4 regions of the Polaromonas sp. DSP2-3-2b2 genome follow, and region 4 is predicted to be linked to each of the others. Evidence: predicted binding sites of a transcription regulator. Region 4 holds the regulator's gene; each other region holds the start of a gene.
What was found. The regulator sigma-54, encoded in region 4, starts transcription at its own class of promoters, with help from an activator protein. The targets are predictions, from matches to a motif close to TGGCANGNAANCTGCTTT.

Region 1 (4,931 bases), on a different contig from region 4:
CCACAGCATCGGCATTGGCCATGAAACGCCGGTACAAACAAGGTATAACGCAACGCCAAGCCTGCGGGAGTCGTCGTCCCCATCTTCACCAGCCGGGGCCGCGGAACCGGCTTCGCCGGGCCGCAGGCGCAGCGCCCCCCCGGGGGGCAGCGAACCACACGAAGTGGGGAGCGTGGGGGCTTATAAACTCGGCGGGCAAAATTTTGGGGTATTGCTGCCGTGGTGGGACATGCTGTTCGGCACGGCCAATTTCGAGCTTCGCTTTGACCCCACCGGCATTCGTGACCAGGTCGAGAAGCAGCGCGACTACGGCAGCGGCTTCTGGTCTCAGCAGTGGCTGGGCATGAAGCGGCTGTTCGGCCGGGCCTGAAGCGCGCATGAACACGATGCTTGATTCCTTCTGGCGGGCGGTGATGTACTGCCTGCATCCCCGCGTCATCGTCCTGTCGATCCTGCCGGTCGTCATCATGGGCGTGCTGTCGCTGACGCTGGGCTACCTTTACTGGGAAAGCGCGCTGATCGCGGTGCGCGCCAGTCTGGAAAGCTATGAGCTGGTCAATGCCATGGTGCACTGGCTCGACGGCATCGGACTGGGCAGCCTGCGCCTGGTGCTGGCGCCGGCGCTGGTGCTTTTTCTTGCCATTCCGGTGATCGTCATCGCGACCTTGCTGCTGGTGGCCGTGTTCATGACGCCCAGCATGGTCGCGCTGGTGGCGAGCCGGCGGTTTCCGCAACTGGAGCGAAAAAAAGGCGGCTCGATGCTCGCCAGCATTGTCTGGTCGCTGGGCTCGACCTTGCTGGCCATCGTGGCGCTGGTGGCGACGGTTCCGCTCTGGCTGGTGCCGCCGCTGATCCTGATCCTGCCGCCGCTGATCTGGGGCTGGCTGACCTACCGCGTCATGTCTTACGATGCCCTGGCCGACCATGCCAGCCGCGAGGAACGCGAGCAACTGTTCCGGGAAAACCGCCTGCCGCTGCTGGGCATCGGCGTGCTTAGCGGCTACCTTGGCGCCGCGCCCAGCCTGCTCTGGGCCTCGGGCGCCATGTTCATCGCCATGGCGCCCATCCTGGTGCCGCTGGCGATCTGGATCTACACGCTGGTGTTTGCCTTTTCGTCGCTGTGGTTTGCCCATTTCTGCCTGGCCGCGCTGGAGCAGCTTCGCAAGCGAAATAGTGCTTTTGCGCAGGCGCCGTCTGCACAAGCTGCTACCGAATTAATAGTTGACGAGTCACCACCGCCTATGGCGCCCAGGTCGGCAGGCGGCTCGTCCGATTCATTGGCCTAACTTCAGGACCCTTTCGCATGACCCCTCAATTCGGACTCATCATCATTGGCGATGAAATACTTTCGGGCAAGCGTGCCGACAAGCACCTGCCCAAAATCATCGAACTGCTGGCTGCACGCGGTCTGCCGCTGGCCTATGCCGAGTATGTCGGCGACGATCCGGCGCGCATCACCGCCACGCTGAAGCGCGCCTTTGCGGCTGCGCGTGATTCGGGCGATGTGGTGTTCAGCACCGGCGGCATTGGTGCCACGCCGGACGACCACACGCGCCAGTGCGCAGCCAAAGCCCTTGGCGTTGAGCTGGCGCTGCACCCTGAAGCCAAACGGCTGATCGAGGAACGCATACGCGACACGGCAAAAGAGCAGGGCGCCGCCTACGAGCCCGACCGCCATGACAACCTGCACCGCCTGAACATGGGCGTGTTTCCGGTAGGCGCGCAAATCATCCCAAATCCGTACAACAAGATTCCGGGCTTCAGCTGCTTTGTCGAGCGTGGAGAAGAGGGCGGCGCACAACCGGCCGTGCTTGCAGGCCAGCCAGGGCCGCAGGACCGGCTTTGCCAGACCGCAGGCGCAGCGGCCCCCTCGGGGGGCAGGGAGCTACACGAAGTGAGCGACCGTGGGGGCATCCACTTCTTGCCGGGTTTTCCAGTCATGGCCTGGCCCATGGTCGAGTGGGTGCTGGACAACCGCTACGCCCACTTGCACAGCACCTCGGGCGCTGTCGAAAAATCGGTCATCGTGATGGGGTCGATGGAAGCCACGCTGACGCCCTTGATGCTGGCGATTGAAGCCGAACATGCCGGCGTGAAGGTGTTCAGCCTGCCCAGCGTCGACCATCCGCAATATGGCCGCCATATTGAACTCGGCGTCAAGGGCCCGGCGGAGGCCATCAACCGGGCTTATCCCGCTCTGCTGGCAGGCTTGCACCAATTCAATCTTCAGCTTGGCCCTGAATTGGTGCGCTAACAAAAAAGTTGCCAAATTAAGCAAATATTTGCACCTTAATAGTGCATTTCTGGGTTAATTTTCAAAACTGCTGTTTCAAAACAAGTCAATTGCCATTCCGTAGCGACAATAGCGGCGGCACAATGACGGGTTTGGCCAAAACCCCGGTGTTCCCGGCTTTGGCACAAAAAGTGCATTCAACAAAAACTGAGCCGAATTTTTAAACCACCATCCAGTACAGGAGATTCTTGAATGGCAAAGACCGTCGCAGACGTCATGAACATGGTCAAGGAAAACGAAGTCAAGTTCGTTGACTTCCGTTTTACCGACACCCGGGGCAAACAGCACCACACCACGGTGCCCGTGTCTCACTTTGATGAAAACAAATTCACCGACGGCCATGCATTCGACGGTTCGTCCATCGCCGGCTGGAAGGGCATCGAAGCCTCGGACATGCAGCTGATCCCCGATCCGAACACGGCCAACATTGATCCGTTCTTTGAGGAAACGACGCTGATCATGACGTGCGACGTGATCGAGCCAACCGACGGCAAGGCTTACGAGCGTGATCCGCGCTCCATCGCCAAGCGCGCCGAAGCCTATCTGAAGTCCACCGGCCTGGGCGACACCGCCTATTTCGGACCAGAGCCAGAATTCTTCATCTTCGACGGCGTGCGCTGGAGCACCGAGCCGGGCCACAGCTTCTACGAAATCGAAGAGTATGAAGCGCCATGGAACACCGGCACAAAGCTCGAAGGCGGCAACCGCGGCCACCGTCCCACCGTCAAGGGCGGTTATTTCCCCGTGCCACCCGTGGACAGCACGCACGACATGCGCGCTGAAATGTCGCTGATTCTCGAATCGCTGGGTATTCCTGTCGAAGTGATCCACCACGAAGTGGCCGCCGGCCAGAACGAACTCGGCACGCGTTTCTCGACGCTGGTCGAGCGCGCTGACTGGACCATCATGCAAAAGTACGTGGTTCACAACGTGGCCAACGCCTACGGCAAGACCGCCACCTTCATGCCCAAGCCTTATGCGGGCGACAACGGCTCGGGTATGCATGTGCATCAGTCGGTGTGGAAAGACGGAAAGAACCTGTTTGCCGGCGACGGCTATGCCGGCCTGAGCGACTTTGCGCTGCACTACATCGGCGGCATCATCAAGCACGCCCGTGCCCTGAACGCCATCACCAACCCCGGCACCAACAGCTACCGCCGCCTGGTCCCGCACTTCGAAGCTCCGGTCAAGCTGGCTTACTCGGCCAAGAACCGCTCGGCATCGATCCGCATTCCCTACGTGGCCAACCCCAAGGGCCGCCGCGTCGAAGCGCGCTTCCCCGATCCGCTGATGAACCCTTACCTGGGCTTTGCGGCCCTGTTGATGGCCGGCATGGACGGCGTGGAAAACAAGATCCACCCCGGCGAAGCCGCCACCAAGGACCTGTACCATCTGCCGCCCGAAGAAGACAAGCTGGTGCCCACCGTCTGCCACAGCCTGGACCAGGCGCTGGAAGAACTCGACAAGGACCGCGCCTTCCTGACCAAGGGCGGCGTGTTCACCGACAGCATGCTCGATGCCTACATCGAACTGAAGATGGGCGAAGTCAACCGTACCCGCGTTGAAGTCTCGCCGGTCGAATACGACATGTACTACTCGCTGTAAGCACGGCCCGGCCGTTGGATTGCCTGGCAAGCAGGAAGGCCAACGGCGCATAAAAAAGGATGGCATCTGCCATCCTTTTTTTATGCGCGTGTGGGATAGATGCGCTGCGGATTTCGCATTTTTTCCGCTTTGACGGATACTCTCAGGCGATTCCTGTCTCCACCCTGCACACTTGCACGCAAGCGGCTCCAGACGCTGGGCACTTTCCAATGAAAAACACCTCATTTCCGCATTTCCTGCCATCCCTTTCCTCCCTGTCGCTGGCTTGCGTGCTGCTGCTTGGCCCGGGAACCAGCGCCTGGGCGCAACAGATTTTCCGCTGCGCCGGCGTCGGCGGCGCGGCGCCTGAATACATCAACAACGTCAAGGATGCGCAGTCGCGCAATTGCAAGGCGGTGTCCGGCGGCAACGTCACGGTGGTGCAGGGCACGCCTATCCAGAAGGCGCCGGCGCGGGCTGCCAGTCCAGCCCCGACCTCAAGCACTTCGCGTGCCGACAGCAGCCCCGACCAGCGGGCGCGCGACAGCGATTCGCGCGTCATCCTGGAGTCCGAACTCAGGAAGTCCGAAGCCCGGCTGGCTGAACTGCAAAAGGAATACAACAACGGCGAGCCCGAAAAGCAGGGCATCGAGGGGCGCAACTACCAGCGCTACCTCGACCGCGTCAGTGACCTGAAAGACAGCATTGCGCGCAGCCAGAGCGACATCACCGGCCTGAAGCGCGAAATTTCCCGCCTGCCGGCCGTAAATTAAGCCGGATTTTCCCCCGCTTCTGGATGAAAATGGGGCGCTTGAAAAAGCCATCCATCCCCACCTTCCCGGCTTCAGGAACCATCCGCTTCCAGGCCTTCGACCTGCTGGCCACCCTGATTGCGGTGGTCCGCACCAATGGCTGCGTGGTGTTTGCCAATGCCGCGCTCGAAGACGCCCTTGGCACCTCGCGCCGGACCATCGAGGGCTCGCAACTGCCCGAATGCTTCACCGAGCCGCACATCCTCAAGCACGCGCTGGAGGGCGCGGGCAGCAATGAATTC
Region 2 (4,931 bases), on a different contig from region 4:
CCAAGTTCCGGCCACGGAACCGGCTTTGCCGGGCCGCAGGCGGGGTGGCCCCCTCGGGGGGCAGCGAACCACGCGCAGCGGGGAGCGTGGGGGCGCGTAACTGCCGGCCGAACTTTTCGTTCATCACGTCGTCGCTCAGGTAGGTGATGTGGCCGATCATGCGGGCAATGCGCAGGCCGCGCTTGGGCAGCACGCCGTGCCGGTAGAAGTGGCCTTCGTGAAAGTCGGGGTCGGTGACGATGGCGCGGCGCGCGACTTCGTTGAAGGCGATGTTCTCGGCCGTCAGGTTGGGCGCGCTGGCCACGACCACCGCATGGCGCACGCGATTCGGGTATTGCAGCGTCCACGAGAGCGCCTGCATGCCGCCCAGGCTGCCGCCCATGACGGCGGCCAGCGTCTGGATGCCGAGTGCATCGAGCAATCTGGCCTGCGCGTTGACCCAGTCCTGCACCGTGACGACCGGAAAATCGGCACCATACACTTCGCCGGTGTCGGGGTTGACCTGCATCGGCCCGGTCGAGCCGAAGCACGAACCGAGGTTGTTCACGCCAATCACAAAAAACCGGTTGGTGTCGAGCGGCTTGCCGGGGCCGATCATGGTGTCCCACCAGCCTTCGGACTTGTCCCTGACCTGGCCGGCTTCGTCCAGATAGACGCCGGCCACATGGTGCGATGCATTGAGCGCGTGGCAGACCAGCACCGCGTTGGATTTGTCGGCGTTGAGCTGGCCGTAGGTTTCATAGCTCAGGTCATAAGCGCGGATCGAGGCGCCGCTGCGCAGGGGCAGCGCTTCGGCAAAGTGCATAGAGGCTGGCGCGGCGACAAGGACGGGGGCAATGGGCACTGTGAGGGGTGAATCCACGGTAATCAGTACAGGTTCGGGACAGGACAACGGCAACTTCGGGTGGCAAAAAAGAAAACCCGGCATCGCTAAGGCGAGTCCGGGTTGATAGGGAGAATCGTCTTTAGCGGTACTTTTTACGCGCCCGCAAGCTGAGCAAATCGGCGCCTGGCCAGTATAGCAATCTAGGCCGGCACGGCCAGCGCCAGCACGCCGAGCGCCGCGAAGATCAGCGCCGACACGACATGCACTATGCGCAGCGGGATCAGGTGCATGAAGCGGCTGCCCAGCCAGACCACCGGCGCATTGGCGAGCATCATGCCCAGCGTGGTGCCCGCGACCACCCAGAAATAGGCGTCATAGCGCGCGGCGAGCATCACGGTGGCAATCTGCGTCTTGTCGCCCATCTCCGCCAGGAAAAACACGAACACCGTGGTGCCGAAGACGCCGAAGCGGGGCGGCTTCTTGTCGAGGTCATCCTCGTCGAGCTTGTCGGGAATCAGCATCCACAGCGCCATGGCGATGAAGGAAATGCCCAGAATCCAGCGCAGGGTTTGCGGGCCCAGAAAGGTGGTCGCCCAGGCGCCGAGTGCGCCAGCCATCGCATGGTTGGCAATGGTGGCGGCCAGGATGCCCCAGACGATGGGCCAGGGTCTTCTGAATTTGGCCGCGAGCACCAGCGCAAGAAGCTGGGTTTTGTCGCCCATTTCAGCAAGGCCGACGATACCGGTGGAGACGAGGAAAGCTTCCATGAAAAAACAGCTCAAGCCGGTTTTAAAAACCAATGACTGCACGACATCCCCGGCCTGAAGCTTTAAAAAGTTCTGGAGGCTGTGCAGTCAAAGGTCTCGCCAGGCTTGAAAAACTGTTTGCGCCATGTTGACCTTGTTGCAAGGCCAGACAAGTCTGTTGACGCAAACCCCTCTCAGTGAAGAAGGGCGGCTACTCCCCAATGACAGCCGGAATTATAAGGGGGGCGGCTTGCGGGACAAGCGCAAGAGCAATTCTCACAATAAGCAGCGCGCACCATGACGGTTCACTCTTCAAGGCGTGTTTCTTGCTTTGTTTTGGTGCAGTTTTTGGAATTTTCCAGAAAACGCACCAACACATTACATTTCACAAAGAGAGCGCGTTATGGAAGCACTAAAACAGGGTTCTGATGCCTTGTTCATCTTGTTGGGCGGCATCATGGTGCTGGCGATGCATGCCGGTTTTGCCTTTCTGGAACTCGGCACGGTGCGCAAGAAGAACCAGGTCAACGCACTGGTCAAGATATTGGTGGATTTTTCGGTGTCCACCGTGGTGTATTTTGCCGTTGGTTATGGCGTGGCCTACGGCACCCATTTTTTTGTCGGCGCCGAGCAACTGGCCGCGAGGAACGGTTATGAGCTGGTCCGGTTCTTTTTCCTGCTGACCTTCGCGGCCGCCATTCCGGCGATCATCTCGGGTGGCATTGCCGAGCGCGCGCGCTTTTATCCCCAGCTGATTGCAACGGGGGTCATCGTCGGATTTGTCTATCCATTTTTTGAAGGCATCGCCTGGAATCAGCACTTTGGCGTGCAGGCTTGGATCAAGTCGCTGACCGGAGCCGAGTTTCATGATTTTGCCGGCTCTGTCGTGGTTCATGCGCTGGGCGGCTGGCTGGCGCTTCCCGCCGTGCTGTTGCTAGGCGCGCGCAGCAACCGCTACCGCAAGGACGGCGCGATGTCGGCGCATCCGCCGTCCAGCATTCCCTTCCTGGCGCTGGGCGCCTGGATTTTGGTGGTCGGCTGGTTTGGCTTCAACGTGATGAGCGCGCAAACGCTTGACAAGATTTCCGGCCTGGTGGCGGTCAACTCGCTGATGGCGATGGTCGGCGGCACACTGGCGGCGCTGGCTTTTGGCAAGAACGACCCCGGTTTTGTACACAACGGGCCGCTGGCCGGACTGGTGGCGGTGTGCGCCGGTTCGGACGTCATGCATCCGCTGGGCGCGCTGGTCGTCGGCGGCGTGGCAGGAGCCGTCTTTGTGGTGATGTTCACGCTGACGCAGAACAAATGGAAAATCGACGATGTGCTTGGCGTCTGGCCGCTGCACGGGCTGTGCGGCACCTGGGGCGGGCTGGCTGCAGGCATTTTTGGCAGCAAGGCGTTTGGCGGCTTGGGCGGCGTCAACTTTGGCGCGCAGCTGATTGGCACCGTCATAGGCGTGGCGTGGGCGGTGCTCATGGGATTCTTGGTGTATGGCGCACTCAAAATGACCATGGGACTGCGATTGACACAGGAAGAAGAGTTTGAAGGCGCCGATCGGTCGATTCACCGCATTGGCGCAACGCCTGAGCGTGAGGTTAATTGGTAGCTTTATGTAACTATTAAGACAAGAAGATGGTAAAGAATTTTTGATTTGTCAACAACCGCAACCTAAATTCCAAACGACTTTCGTTCCAAAAAAAACGACAGGATGTCAGTGTTTTCACCTACCAACTCTTGGTGGAAAGGCTTGTCAGCGGACAATTTCACGGTTGGACTTTGGAGGAAGTAAAGCATAATATCTCGGTGCAAATTCACAGTTTGCACTTGTTAGGTGATCGGTAAGTTTCGCGCGCTACAGCGGTACGTCGAAGATTTGTTGTGCTTTCGGGACCCCATCGCTTTTATTTATGTGTTTTAGAGGAGTCCCTTCATGGGCAACAAACTTTACGTTGGCAACCTGCCTTACTCGGTGCGTGACGAAGACCTGCAGCAATCCTTTGGTCAATTCGGCGCTGTAACCAGCGCCAAAGTCATGATGGAACGCGACACCGGTCGCTCCAAGGGCTTTGGTTTTGTCGAAATGGCCAGCGACGCAGAAGCGCAAGCTGCCATCAATGGCATGAACGGTCAGCCTCTGGGCGGCCGCAGCGTTGTTGTCAACGAAGCTCGTCCGATGGAGGCACGTCCTCCACGCACCGGCGGCTTCGGTGGCGGTGGTGGCGGCTACGGTGGCGGCGCTGGCGGCGGTGGTGGTGGCGGATACGGCGGCGGTGGCGGCGGCGGTCGTTCTTCCGGCGGCGGCGGCAGCGACGGTGGTTTCCGTAGCCCGTACGGCGGTGGCGGTGCTGGTGGCGGACGCTCCGGTGGCGGCGGCGGCGGACGCGGCGGCTACTAAGCCCTGCGCTATTTCCCGTCAGGCCAACTGGCCTGTATAACCAGCTTCGTTGGTCTCTGACCAACAAATGTCCGAAACGGCTTCAAAACTTCGATTTTGAAGCCGTTTTGCATTTCAGTTCACTTCCCTTGCATGTCAATGGCAAGCAAACAACCCAAGCGGAGCAGCCTGCTTCTCACCGGGATTTGGAAACAGGAGCGAGGGGTTGCTTTGCTGAATTCGGCATCAAAACCCCACGAACGCGGCCTGTAAGAACAGCCACCTGGTCGAGATTGTTGTAGGTAAAAACATTGCCGGTGAACTGGTCAGTGCCCCGGATCAGGACCACAGGCAGATGCGACTGGACGCGTTCTTCATTCAAAAAAGCATGAAGAAATTCACCGCGAAATTCCAGCTTCGGTGCTTCCTTGCCTTGTACGTTGCGACTGGCTTCACGCACCACCCGTGCGTTGCCAGTCAATTGGACCTCCGAGCCATCGCCGTTTGAATAAGCCCGATTGGCAGTGGCCGTGGTGAGTTGCCTGTTGATGTTGATGTTGTGGATTCGTGCCTGGTCAATTTCCAGAATGTCGGTATCGGCAAAATGCCGGGCCTCCGTTCCCGCAATTTCACTTTTGAGTTTGCCGTCCTCGTCAAAGGTCTTGATGGTGAAATTCTGCATGAAATAATCCACCTCATGCACGACCGCCCGGACCGCCTCCGGGGCGCTGAAAGTCGGCGTGTTGCGCACCAGCCAATAGGTTCCCAAAGCCAGCGCTCCCATCATGAGAAGCGGCATGTACATGGCCGTCCGGTCCCAGAGGGAGAGAAATTTTCGCCATCCACTTTTATGCGGCACCTTGAAGTTTCCTGCGTTTTTGCGGCCGTCCAAGACATCCATCATGCAAGGTACTCGCGCAGCAGCCCGGCATAGTGACCGGCGGCGACAAGCAACAAATCACAAAATTCACGGGCAGCTCCCTCG
Region 3 (4,931 bases), on a different contig from region 4:
AAACCGCTGGCGAAACGACTGGTAGAAATTCTCGGACGCGGCGCCCGGCGTGTTGGGAAACCAGTCGGCCACGGCAATCACCTTGCCGACACCGGCATCGCCCAGCGCGGCGGGCACGCCCAGCGCATTGCCGTAAAAGGTGTAGAACTTGCCGTCGTAACCGACTTCCCTGGCCGCCTTGATGAGCAGCGTCAGGTCATTGCCCCAGTTGCCCGTCAGCACCGCCTGCGCGCCGCTGGTCTTGATCTTGACGGCGTACGGAATGAAGTCCTTGACGCGGCCGATCGGATGCAGCTCGTCGCCGACGATCTGCACATCGGGCCGCTGCGCCGCGATCTGCTTGCGCCCTTCGCGCAGCACAGCCTGGCCGAAGCTGTAGTCCTGGCCGATCAGGTAGACCTTTTTGACCGCCGCGTCGTCCTTGAATACGTCCATCAGCGCGGCCATGCGCATGTCGGCATGGGCGTCGAAGCGGAAATGCCAGTAGCTGCATTTCTCGTTCGTCAAAATGGGATCGACCGCCGAATAGTTCAGGAACAGCACGCGCTTGCCCGGCTCGCGTTCGTTGTGCTTGTTGATGGCGTCGATCAGCGCTGCCGCCACGGACGACGAATTGCCCTGCGCGATGACGGTCACGCCGTCGTCGATTGCCGAGCGCAGCGCGGCCAGCGCTTCCTCGTTCTGGCCTTTGCTGTCGTAACGTTCAACCGCCAGGTTGTGCGCGCCGTCGGCCAGCTTGACGCCGCCGCGCGCATTGACGCGTTCGGTGGCCCACACCAGATTGCGGAACACCGCTTCCCCGGTGTTGGCAAAAGCGCCGGACAAGCTTTCGATCAGCGCGATGCGCACCGGCGGCTGGGAAACGGGCTGCGCCTGGGCCAGCAATGAAAGGCCCAGGCCCAGGGCGGCGGCAGTATGTTTAAAAAACTTTTGCATAAAAAAGAAGACCGTCCTATTTTGATTTGATTTCAATTAAGTGCCAGGGCATTTGTCCGCCTGACAGCGGTTAGACCCAGACGCGCCAAAAAAGCTCAAGCGTTCAGGGGAGCCACGAGGGCGGGAACGGGCTGAATCTCCGCCAGGTTCCAGCGCGGCTTCACGTCAAAGGTGTAGCGGCCCTGCAGCATGGGCAGGTCAACCAGCCCGGCCTGCAGTCGCATGCCGGCCGCCATCGCGATCATGGCGCCGTTGTCGGTGCAAAACTCCAGCTCGGGGTAATGCACGCGAATGCCGCGCTGCTGGCAGGCGGCATTAAGCTGGCTGCGCAGCAAGGCGTTGGCGCCGACGCCGCCCGCCACCACCAGCCGCTTGAGCGCGGTTTGCGACAAGGCAGCCAGCGTTTTCTTCACCAGCACCTCGACAATCGCCGCCTGCGTGGAAGCGGCCAGGTCAGCCTTGCGGCTTTCCATATCGGCCCCTAACTTTTTCGCCTGCGTCAGCACGGCGGTTTTCAGGCCCGAGAATGAAAAATCGAGGTTGCCGCTGTGCAGCAGCGGGCGCGGCAGCTTGAAGGCCGCGGCGTCGCCGCCCAGCGCCAGCCGGGCCAGGTGCGAGCCGCCGGGATACGGCAGGCCCATCAGCTTGGCCGACTTGTCGAAGGCCTCGCCGGCCGCGTCGTCGATGGTTTCGCCGAGCAGCTCATAGCTGCCGACCCGGTCCACGCGCATCAGCTGGGTGTGGCCGCCCGACACCAGCAGCGCGACAAACGGAAACTCGGGCGGGTCGGCGCTCAGGAATGGAGACAGCAGGTGGCCTTCCAGGTGGTGCACGCCCATCGCCGGCTTGCCCAGCGCGGCGGCCAGCGAGCAGGCCACGCCGGCACCCACCAGCAGCGCGCCCGCCAGACCCGGGCCACGCGTGTAGGCCACCACATCGACATCGGCCAGCGAACGCTGCGCGCCCTGCATCACCTCCTGCGTCAGCGGCAGTACGCGCCGGATATGGTCGCGGCTGGCCAGTTCGGGCACCACGCCGCCAAACGGCTGGTGCATGACGATCTGGCTGTAGAGCGCATGCGCGAGCAGACGCGGCACCGGGCTGGCGCCGGTGTCGACCAGCGCCACGCCGGTTTCATCGCAACTTGATTCAATTCCTAGGACTAGCATCGCCCAAGTGTAAGTTAGGGCTTTCCTTGGCCCGGCGGCAACGGTTTGGCCAAATAAAAACCGTCTCGGGGAAATTTGATGGCGCGAATCTTGCAGAATCCGGCCCATGAATTCCGTTTCTTCCCTGCGCCTCGTGGTGATTGCGCCGGACCTGGTGGTGGCCGATGCCGCAGACGAGGCCGCCGTGGCGCTGGCCGAGCGCTCGCGCCAGTTGCGCATCGGCCTGCTCGAAGGCGGCTTCAACCTGGTCGCCACGCTGCCCGCCGACACGTTTCTGCGCGAGCGGCTGGCCCAGCTGCAGCCCGACATGATCATCGTCGATGCCGAAAGCGATGCCCGCGATTCGCTGGAACACGTCGTCATGGCCACGCGCGACGAGCGCCGGCCCATCGTGCTGTTCACCAATGACGACGACACCCGCCACGTGAAGGACGCCGTGGCCGCTGGCGTTTCGGCGTACATCGTCGCCGGCCTTGAGCCGTCGCGCATCCGTCCCATTCTGGACGTGGCCATGGCCCGCTTTGAGCACGAACAGGGACTGCGCCGCGAACTGGCCGATGCGCGCACCGAGCTGAAGGACCGAAAGGTCATCGACCGGGCCAAGGGCCTGCTGATGCAGCGCCAGGGCCTCTCGGAGCAGGCAGCCTATGAAAAACTGCGCAAGGCGGCCATGGACAAGGGCATGCGCCTGGGCGACGTGGCGCAGCGCATGCTCGATGTGGCCGACCTGCTCGGCTAAACCACCAACGCCGAAATGGTGCAGCGCACAACAGCAGTGCGCCTTCAAAAAACCGGCGTTCGGCCCGCCAGCAGCCAAAATGCTATTTAATTAATAGCTGCTTGCGCAAGCAGGACAAGCGCCACAGCCAGATTAGCTTAAAAATTTCAGCGTTTGTCGAGCAACCAGTCCGAACTGGCACAGCTTTTGCAATGAAGTGAACACCGGGCCTTCCGCTTCAACGGCGAAGCGAAAAGTCCAAGAACAAAGGCGTTCGAACCCTGTCGTCACAGCTTCATGTGGCAACTCGGGTCGAACGCCTTTTTTTATTTTTGTTTTATTTCCAGGAGTTGCTGACATGACGGACCTGCTCAAACCATCCCTGACCCGCCGCAGCGTGCTGCAAGCCGCCGCCGTGGGCGCCGTGGGCATCAGCCCGGCATTGCGCGCGGCCGTGTATGCCCAGGGCTCGGACGCTCCGGAAAAGAAGGAGGTCAAGATCGGCTTTATTCCGCTGACCGACTGCGCCTCGGTCGTCATGGCGTCGGTGCTGGGCATCGACAAGAAATACGGCGTCACCATCATCCCTTCCAAGGAAGCCAGCTGGGCCGGTGTGCGCGACAAGCTGGTCAACGGCGAGCTCGATTTTGCCCATGTACTCTACGGCCTGATCTACGGCGTGCACCTCGGCACGTCCGGCCCCAAGAAAGACATGGCGGTCTTGATGACGCTGAACAACAACGGCCAGGCCATCACGCTAAGCAAAAAACTCGCCGACAAGGGCGCGGTCGATGGCCCCGGCCTGGCCAAGCTGATGGCCAGCGAAAAGCGCGAATACACCTTCGCCCAGACCTTCCCGACCGGCACGCACGCGATGTGGCTGTACTACTGGCTGGCCGCCAACGGCATCAACCCGATGACGGATGCCAAGGTCATCACCGTGCCGCCGCCGCAAATGGTCGCCAACATGCGCATCGGCAACATGGACGGCTTTTGCGTCGGCGAGCCCTGGAACCACCGCGCCATCATGGACGGCATCGGCATCACCGCCGTCACCACGCAAGACATCTGGAAAGACCACCCGGAAAAAGTCTTGGGCACCACCGCCGAGTTCACCCAGAAATACCCCAATACTGCGCGCGCCGTGACCGCCGCCATTCTGGAAGCCGGCCAGTGGATTGACGCCAGCCTGGCCAACAAGAACAAGATGGCCGAAACCATCGCCGGCAAGGCCTATGTCAACACCAGCGTGGACGCCATCAACCAGCGCATCCTGGGCCGCTACCAGAACGGCATGGGCAAGACCTGGGACGACCCGAACTACATGAAGTTCTCGGGCGACGGCGCGGTGAACTTTCCGTACCTGTCCGACGGCATGTGGTTTTTGACGCAGCACAAGCGCTGGGGCCTGATGAAGGAGCACCCCGACTACCTGGCCGTGGCCAAGCAGATCAACAAGATCGACATCTACAAGCAGGCCGCCAGCGCCGCCAAGGTAAATGTGCCCAAAGACGCGATGCGCACCAGCAAACTCATCGACGGCACGGTCTGGGACGGCAAGGACCCGAAAAAGTACGCCGACAGCTTCAAGGTTCACGCCTGAAGCCGCTCCTGAAATTTCATTGAAACATTCATCAAGAGGTGACGTCATGGTCAGTGCCGTATTTCACAGCCCCCGGGAAGCCGCCCTGCCGGCCGCGTCAAGCGCGGAGCGGAGCGCTACGCATTCGATAGCTGTAAACGCAGACGGGACAAGCGCAAATGCCGTAAAAAGCCTTGAAAAGGCTACGGTACAGGCGGCCAGGTTGCAGCGGGACTTCTCGGCACTGTGGCTGCGCGTGCTGCCGCCCCTGCTCGGCCTGGCCCTGCTGGTGGCGATCTGGGAGGTGGTGTCCATCGCCACCAAGGCCAGCATTCCGTCGCCCAAGGACACGTTTTTGCAGGCCGTCGTGCTGTTCAGCGACCCGTTCTACCGCAACGGTCCGAACGACCAGGGCGTCGGCTGGAACGTGCTGTCGTCGCTCAAGCGCGTGGCCATGGGCTTTGGGCTGGCGGCCATCGTCGGCATTCCGGTTGGTTTCCTGATTGGCCGCTTCACCTTTTTGAGC
Region 4 (4,931 bases):
GGATTTCTTACGGCTGCATCAATATTCCCGTCAAGTTTTACGACAACGTGGTGAGTCCTGCGTTTACCGGAACGGACGGCATTGTTTATGTGCTGCCCGAAACCCGCTCGGCCCGTGAAGTCTTTGGGTCGTACGACGTCGGGGAAGAAGCCAGCCTGCAGGCCATAAGCCCGGAAGCGCCGGCGCCGGTGGTATCCCACACAACCAGATGATGATGCGCCTTGCTCTGCAACTAGCGACGGTCCGCACGCTGGGCAGAGCACTCCGCGTGGGAGGAACTGCCCGGTGCAGCGCGTCTTGCGAAGGAAAGGCACGCTTCGTCGCAACGCGTGCCGACAGGAAAGAACTTTTAGTGTTCCGCTGGCCGCCGGTTATGCCGTCCAGCCATGATGTTTCGCAGGAAGTGCCTGGCAACGCAACGAAATGACCGTTTCCAACGCGAATTGGAATAACAGCCAGGGCAGGAAAACTTTGCAATGGGCCGTCCAGGTCATGCAACTCTGTTTGCGCGCTCCTGCGATTCTTGCGACCGGCGTGGCTACAATGGCAGAACCCATAGCTGCAAGATTCGTGCCTTATGAAACGCTCCTTTTGTTCTTTCCTCTTGATGGCCTTCCTCGCCGCAGGCGTGGCGCTGCCCGCTGCAGCCGAGAAGGCCGACCGCGACAAGCCGATGAATGCCGAGGCCGATGCCCTGCGCTATGACGACCTCAAGCAGACCAGCGTGTTCACCGGCAATGTCGTCATCACCAAGGGCACGACCATCATCCGCGGCGCACTGGTGGAGGTCAGCCAGGACCCCGAGGGCTACCAGCTGGCCGTGGCCACGGCGGCGCCGGGCAAGCTGGCCTACTACCGCAAGAAGCGCGACGGCGTCGATGAGTACATCGAAGGCGAAGGCGAGCGGATCGAATACGACAGCCGCGCCGACCTGGTGAAATTCATCAAGCGCGCCGTGGTGCGCCGCTTCAAGGGCGCGACGCTGAGCGACGAAACCACCGGCGGGCTGATCGTGTACGACAACAACACCGATGTGTTCACGGTCGACGCCGGCGCGCAAACCCGCACCGCCGACAATCCCGGCGGACGGGTTCGCGCCATGCTGTCGCCGCGCGGCACGGTGTCTGGCGCCACCGCCGCCCCGCCAGCCGGCGGACCGGCGCCCGTTTTACGCCCCAGCACCACGCTGGGCACGGGCGCAGCCCCGAAAGCACCTTGACCCCATGAATCGAGCGATTGAAAAAATACCTCCGCAGGAGGGCGCGGTTCGCCTCGACACGTCCAGCAGCCTGGTTGCCCACGGATTGCGAAAGTCCTACGGCAGCCGCCTGGTGGTGCAGGACGTGTCGCTGTCGGTGCAAAAAGGCGAGGTGGTCGGCCTGCTGGGCCCGAATGGCGCGGGCAAGACCACCTCGTTCTACATGATCGTCGGCTTGGTGCGCGCCGATGCGGGCGAGATTTCCATCGACGGCCAGCCGGTCGAGCACATGCCGATCCACAAGCGCGCGCGCCTGGGCCTGAGCTACCTGCCGCAGGAAGCGTCGATCTTTCGCAAACTCACAGTCCAGGAAAACGTTCGCGCCGTGCTGGAACTGCAGCGCGATGCCGCCGGCAAGCCGCTGGGCCGCGCCGAGCTGGAGTCGCGGCTCGATGCGCTGCTCAAGGACCTGCGCGTCGACCATCTGCGCGACTCGCCGGCCTTGTCGCTGTCGGGCGGCGAGCGCCGCCGCGTCGAGATTGCCAGAGCCCTGGCCACCCAGCCGCGCTTCATCCTGCTCGACGAGCCGTTTGCCGGCATCGACCCGATTGCCGTGATCGAGATCCAGCGCATCATCGGTTTTCTCAAGTCGCGCGGCATCGGCGTCTTGATCACCGACCACAACGTTCGCGAGACGCTGGGCATTTGCGATCACGCCTACATCATCAGCGACGGCCATGTGCTGGCCAACGGCACGCCGGCCGAGATCGTGAACAACACCGAGGTACGCCGGGTGTATTTGGGCGAACACTTCAAGATGTGATGCGCCAGTCATGAAACAAGGACTTTCACTGCGCGTTTCGCAGCACCTGGCGCTCACGCCGCAGCTGCAGCAGTCGATCCGGCTGCTGCAGCTCTCGACGCTGGAGCTGAGCCAGGAAGTCGAGCAGATGCTCGATGAAAACCCGTTTCTCGAACTGGCGGACGACAGCGCGCCGCGCGAGGAATTTGGCCTGGACCAGACCGACACCCCGGTCAGCCAGGACAGCCGCGAATTCGAGTCTGCTACGGATTCAATAGCTGTAAGCGCAGACACAGCAAGCGCAAGCGCATCAAAAGAGTCTGAAACCACAGCAGAGGCCGGCACCGAGGCCGCGCTGGAAGAAAGCTGGGAAGGCGATGGCTCGGTCGAGTCTTCGCCCGACGACAGCGAATGGGGCGGCGACGCACCAGCGCGCAAGAACAACCTGGACGACAGCAACGCCGAAGCGTCCGACCTGACCGGCGCGCACGAGTCGCTGCAAGACCACCTGCACCGGCAGGCGCTCGGCCTGCGCCTGTCCGAACTCGACCGCGCCGCCCTGCACTTCCTGATCGAGTCGCTCAACGACGACGGCTACCTCGAAGACAGCCTGGCGTCGCTCGCCGCCGGACTGGCCAGCGGCGACCCGGAGCAGGCCGAAGAACTGGAAGAGCAGTTCGCCATCGCCTTGCAACTGCTCCAGCACATGGAGCCTGCCGGCGTCGGCGCGCGCACCCTGGCCGAATGCCTGCGACTGCAACTGTTTGAGTGCAAGAACAGCCTGGAGTCGTGCGCCGCCATGGCGATCTGCCAGCAGCCGATGGAGTTGCTGGCCAAGCGCGATGTCAAGCGCCTGTCGCACCTGTGCAAATTCCCCGAAGACGCCATCAAGGGCGCGATTGGCCTGATCGCCCGGCTCGACCCCAAGCCCGGCCGGCGTTTTGCCAATGTCGAGCGCAACCTGATCGTTCCCGACGTGATCGTCGTCAAGGCCGGCCGGGGCTTCAAGGTCACGCTCAACAGCGACGTCATGCCCCGGCTGCGGGTCCACGACATCTACGCCAGCGCCCTGCGCCAGCACGGCGGCCGGGGCGGCGGCCAGGCGCTGCAGCAGCGGCTGCAGGAAGCGCGCTGGTTCATCAAGAACATCCAGCAACGTTTCGACACCATCCTGCGCGTCAGCAACGCCATCGTCGAGCGGCAAAAAAACTTCTTCACCCACGGCGAGCTCGCCATGCGGCCGCTGGTGCTGCGCGAGATCGCCGACGAACTGGGCCTGCACGAATCGACGATTTCGCGCGTCACCACCGCCAAGTACATGGGCACGCCGTTTGGCACCTTCGAGCTGAAGTATTTCTTTGGCTCGGGCCTGGGCACCGAGAGCGGCGGCAATGCGTCCAGCACCGCCGTGCGCGCGCTGATCAAGCAGTTCATAGCAATCGAAAGCCCGAAAAAGCCGCTCAGCGACAGCCAGATTTCCGAAATGCTCAAGGAGCAAGGCATCGAATGCGCCCGCCGCACGGTGGCCAAATACCGCGAGGCGTTGCGCATCGCGCCCACGAATTTACGCAAAGCGCTGTGATGTTGCCCCCACGGTCGTTCGCTTCGCGTAACTCCCTGCCCCCCCGAGGGGGCCGCTGCGCCTGCGGTCTGGCAAAGCCAGTCCCGCGGCCCCTGCTGGTGGGGAGCGACACGCTGCATCCTTGCCACTGCGTGTGGTTCGCTCTTTATCCGTTCGCCCTGATGTAGATACGGGTTCTACCCAACAAAGCTGCGGCTCCTCACAATCAGCCCAGCACAGTGAGATAACTTATGAACCAACTCCAACTCTTCCTCCCCTGCGCCGCCGGCGTCGAGAACCTGCTGGCCGCCGAAGTCCGGCGCATCACCGGCATCGAGGGCAAGGCCTGGCGCGCCGGCGTGCAGCTGCAGGGCTCGTGGCGCGAAGCGCTGCAGCTCAACCTGCACAGCCGCCTGGCCCAGCGCGTGCTGATCGAGCTGCAGCACGGCACCTACCGCAGCGAGCAGGACCTGTACAACGCGGCGGCCAGCGTCGCCTGGGAAATCTGGTTCACGCCCGCGCAGACCTTCAAGGTCGAGATCACCGCCCAGCACAGCCCGCTGCAAAGCCTGAACTTTGCCGCGCTCAAGATCAAGGACGCGATTGCCGACCGCTTCCGGCACAAGTTCAACGACGTGCGCCCCAGCGTCGATACCCGCTGGCCCGACGTGCGCGTGTATGTGCACCTCACCACCGACACCGTGACGGTGTACATCGACACCTCGGGCGAGCCGCTGTTCAAGCGCGGCTGGCGCGAGGACAAGGGCGACGCGCCGCTCAAGGAAACGCTGGCCGCCGCGATGATCGCCGCCAGCGGCTGGGACCAGCTGTGCAAGGACGGCGTGCCGCTGTACGACCCGTGCTGCGGCTCGGGCACCATCGTCATCGAGGCGGCGCAGATCGCCTGCAACATCGCGCCGGGCATCAACCGCCGCTTTGCCTTCCAGAAGTATTTGCCCTTCCAGGGCCACGTGTGGGAAGGCCTGCTCGACCAGGCCGAAGCGGCGATTACCGAACCCACGGCGCCGGTGTTCGGCAGCGATGTGTCCTTCCGCATGGTCGATTTTGCCGAGCGCAATGCCGAACGCGCCGGCGTCGCGCATGCGGTGCAGGTGCGCGGCGGCGACGCGCTGCAGCGCATGCCGCCCGCGCCGAGCGGCGTGATGCTGGTGAACCCGCCGTACGGCGAGCGCATCGACGTGGCGGGCGTGGCTGGCACCAGCGGCGTGCAGCAGCGCGAGCAGCGGCGTTCGCAATTCCAGGGTCAGAGCGTTGATGAATTCGGCCAGCCGGTGGTGCGCCAGGAACGGGACAGCCGCCAGGGCCGCAATGAACGCAACGAGCACGACAGCCGCGATGAAACAGGCTTC

Region 1: glnA (type I glutamate--ammonia ligase) is a predicted target of sigma-54. The motif match lies at 2,414-2,431, and genes of this name have one in related genera.
Region 2: ACP7AD_RS10770 (ammonium transporter) is a predicted target of sigma-54. The motif match lies at 1,888-1,905, and genes of this name have one in related genera.
Region 3: ACP7AD_RS03150 (ANTAR domain-containing response regulator) is a predicted target of sigma-54. The motif match lies at 2,185-2,202, and genes of this name have one in related genera.

The regions. Positions count from the first base shown of each region.
Region 1 covers NZ_JAFCTH010000001.1:324,590-329,520, reverse strand. The annotation lists gene ACP7AD_RS01585 (sterol desaturase family protein) at 1-370, shown strand, start outside; gene ACP7AD_RS01580 (EI24 domain-containing protein) at 378-1,286, shown strand; gene ACP7AD_RS01575 (competence/damage-inducible protein A) at 1,304-2,254, shown strand; gene glnA (type I glutamate--ammonia ligase) at 2,486-3,898, shown strand; gene ACP7AD_RS01565 (hypothetical protein) at 4,108-4,650, shown strand; gene glnL (nitrogen regulation protein NR(II)) at 4,680-4,931, shown strand, end outside.
Region 2 covers NZ_JAFCTH010000010.1:105,158-110,088, forward strand. The annotation lists gene metX (homoserine O-acetyltransferase MetX) at 1-805, opposite strand, end outside; gene ACP7AD_RS10765 (TMEM165/GDT1 family protein) at 1,027-1,593, opposite strand; yybP-ykoY riboswitch at 1,651-1,804, opposite strand; gene ACP7AD_RS10770 (ammonium transporter) at 1,976-3,178, shown strand; gene ACP7AD_RS10775 (RNA recognition motif domain-containing protein) at 3,503-3,967, shown strand; gene lptC (LPS export ABC transporter periplasmic protein LptC) at 4,143-4,850, opposite strand; gene ACP7AD_RS10785 (KdsC family phosphatase) at 4,847-4,931, opposite strand, start outside.
Region 3 covers NZ_JAFCTH010000002.1:251,520-256,450, forward strand. The annotation lists gene ACP7AD_RS03140 (branched-chain amino acid ABC transporter substrate-binding protein) at 1-936, opposite strand, end outside; gene tsaD (tRNA (adenosine(37)-N6)-threonylcarbamoyltransferase complex transferase subunit TsaD) at 1,032-2,105, opposite strand; gene ACP7AD_RS03150 (ANTAR domain-containing response regulator) at 2,212-2,844, shown strand; gene ACP7AD_RS03155 (hypothetical protein) at 2,977-3,183, opposite strand; gene ACP7AD_RS03160 (CmpA/NrtA family ABC transporter substrate-binding protein) at 3,182-4,426, shown strand; gene ntrB (nitrate ABC transporter permease) at 4,473-4,931, shown strand, end outside.
Region 4 covers NZ_JAFCTH010000023.1:5,741-10,671, reverse strand. The annotation lists gene ACP7AD_RS15705 (hypothetical protein) at 1-212, shown strand, start outside; gene lptA (lipopolysaccharide transport periplasmic protein LptA) at 578-1,219, shown strand; gene lptB (LPS export ABC transporter ATP-binding protein) at 1,224-2,021, shown strand; gene ACP7AD_RS15690 (RNA polymerase factor sigma-54) at 2,032-3,582, shown strand; gene ACP7AD_RS15685 (THUMP domain-containing class I SAM-dependent RNA methyltransferase) at 3,813-4,931, shown strand, end outside.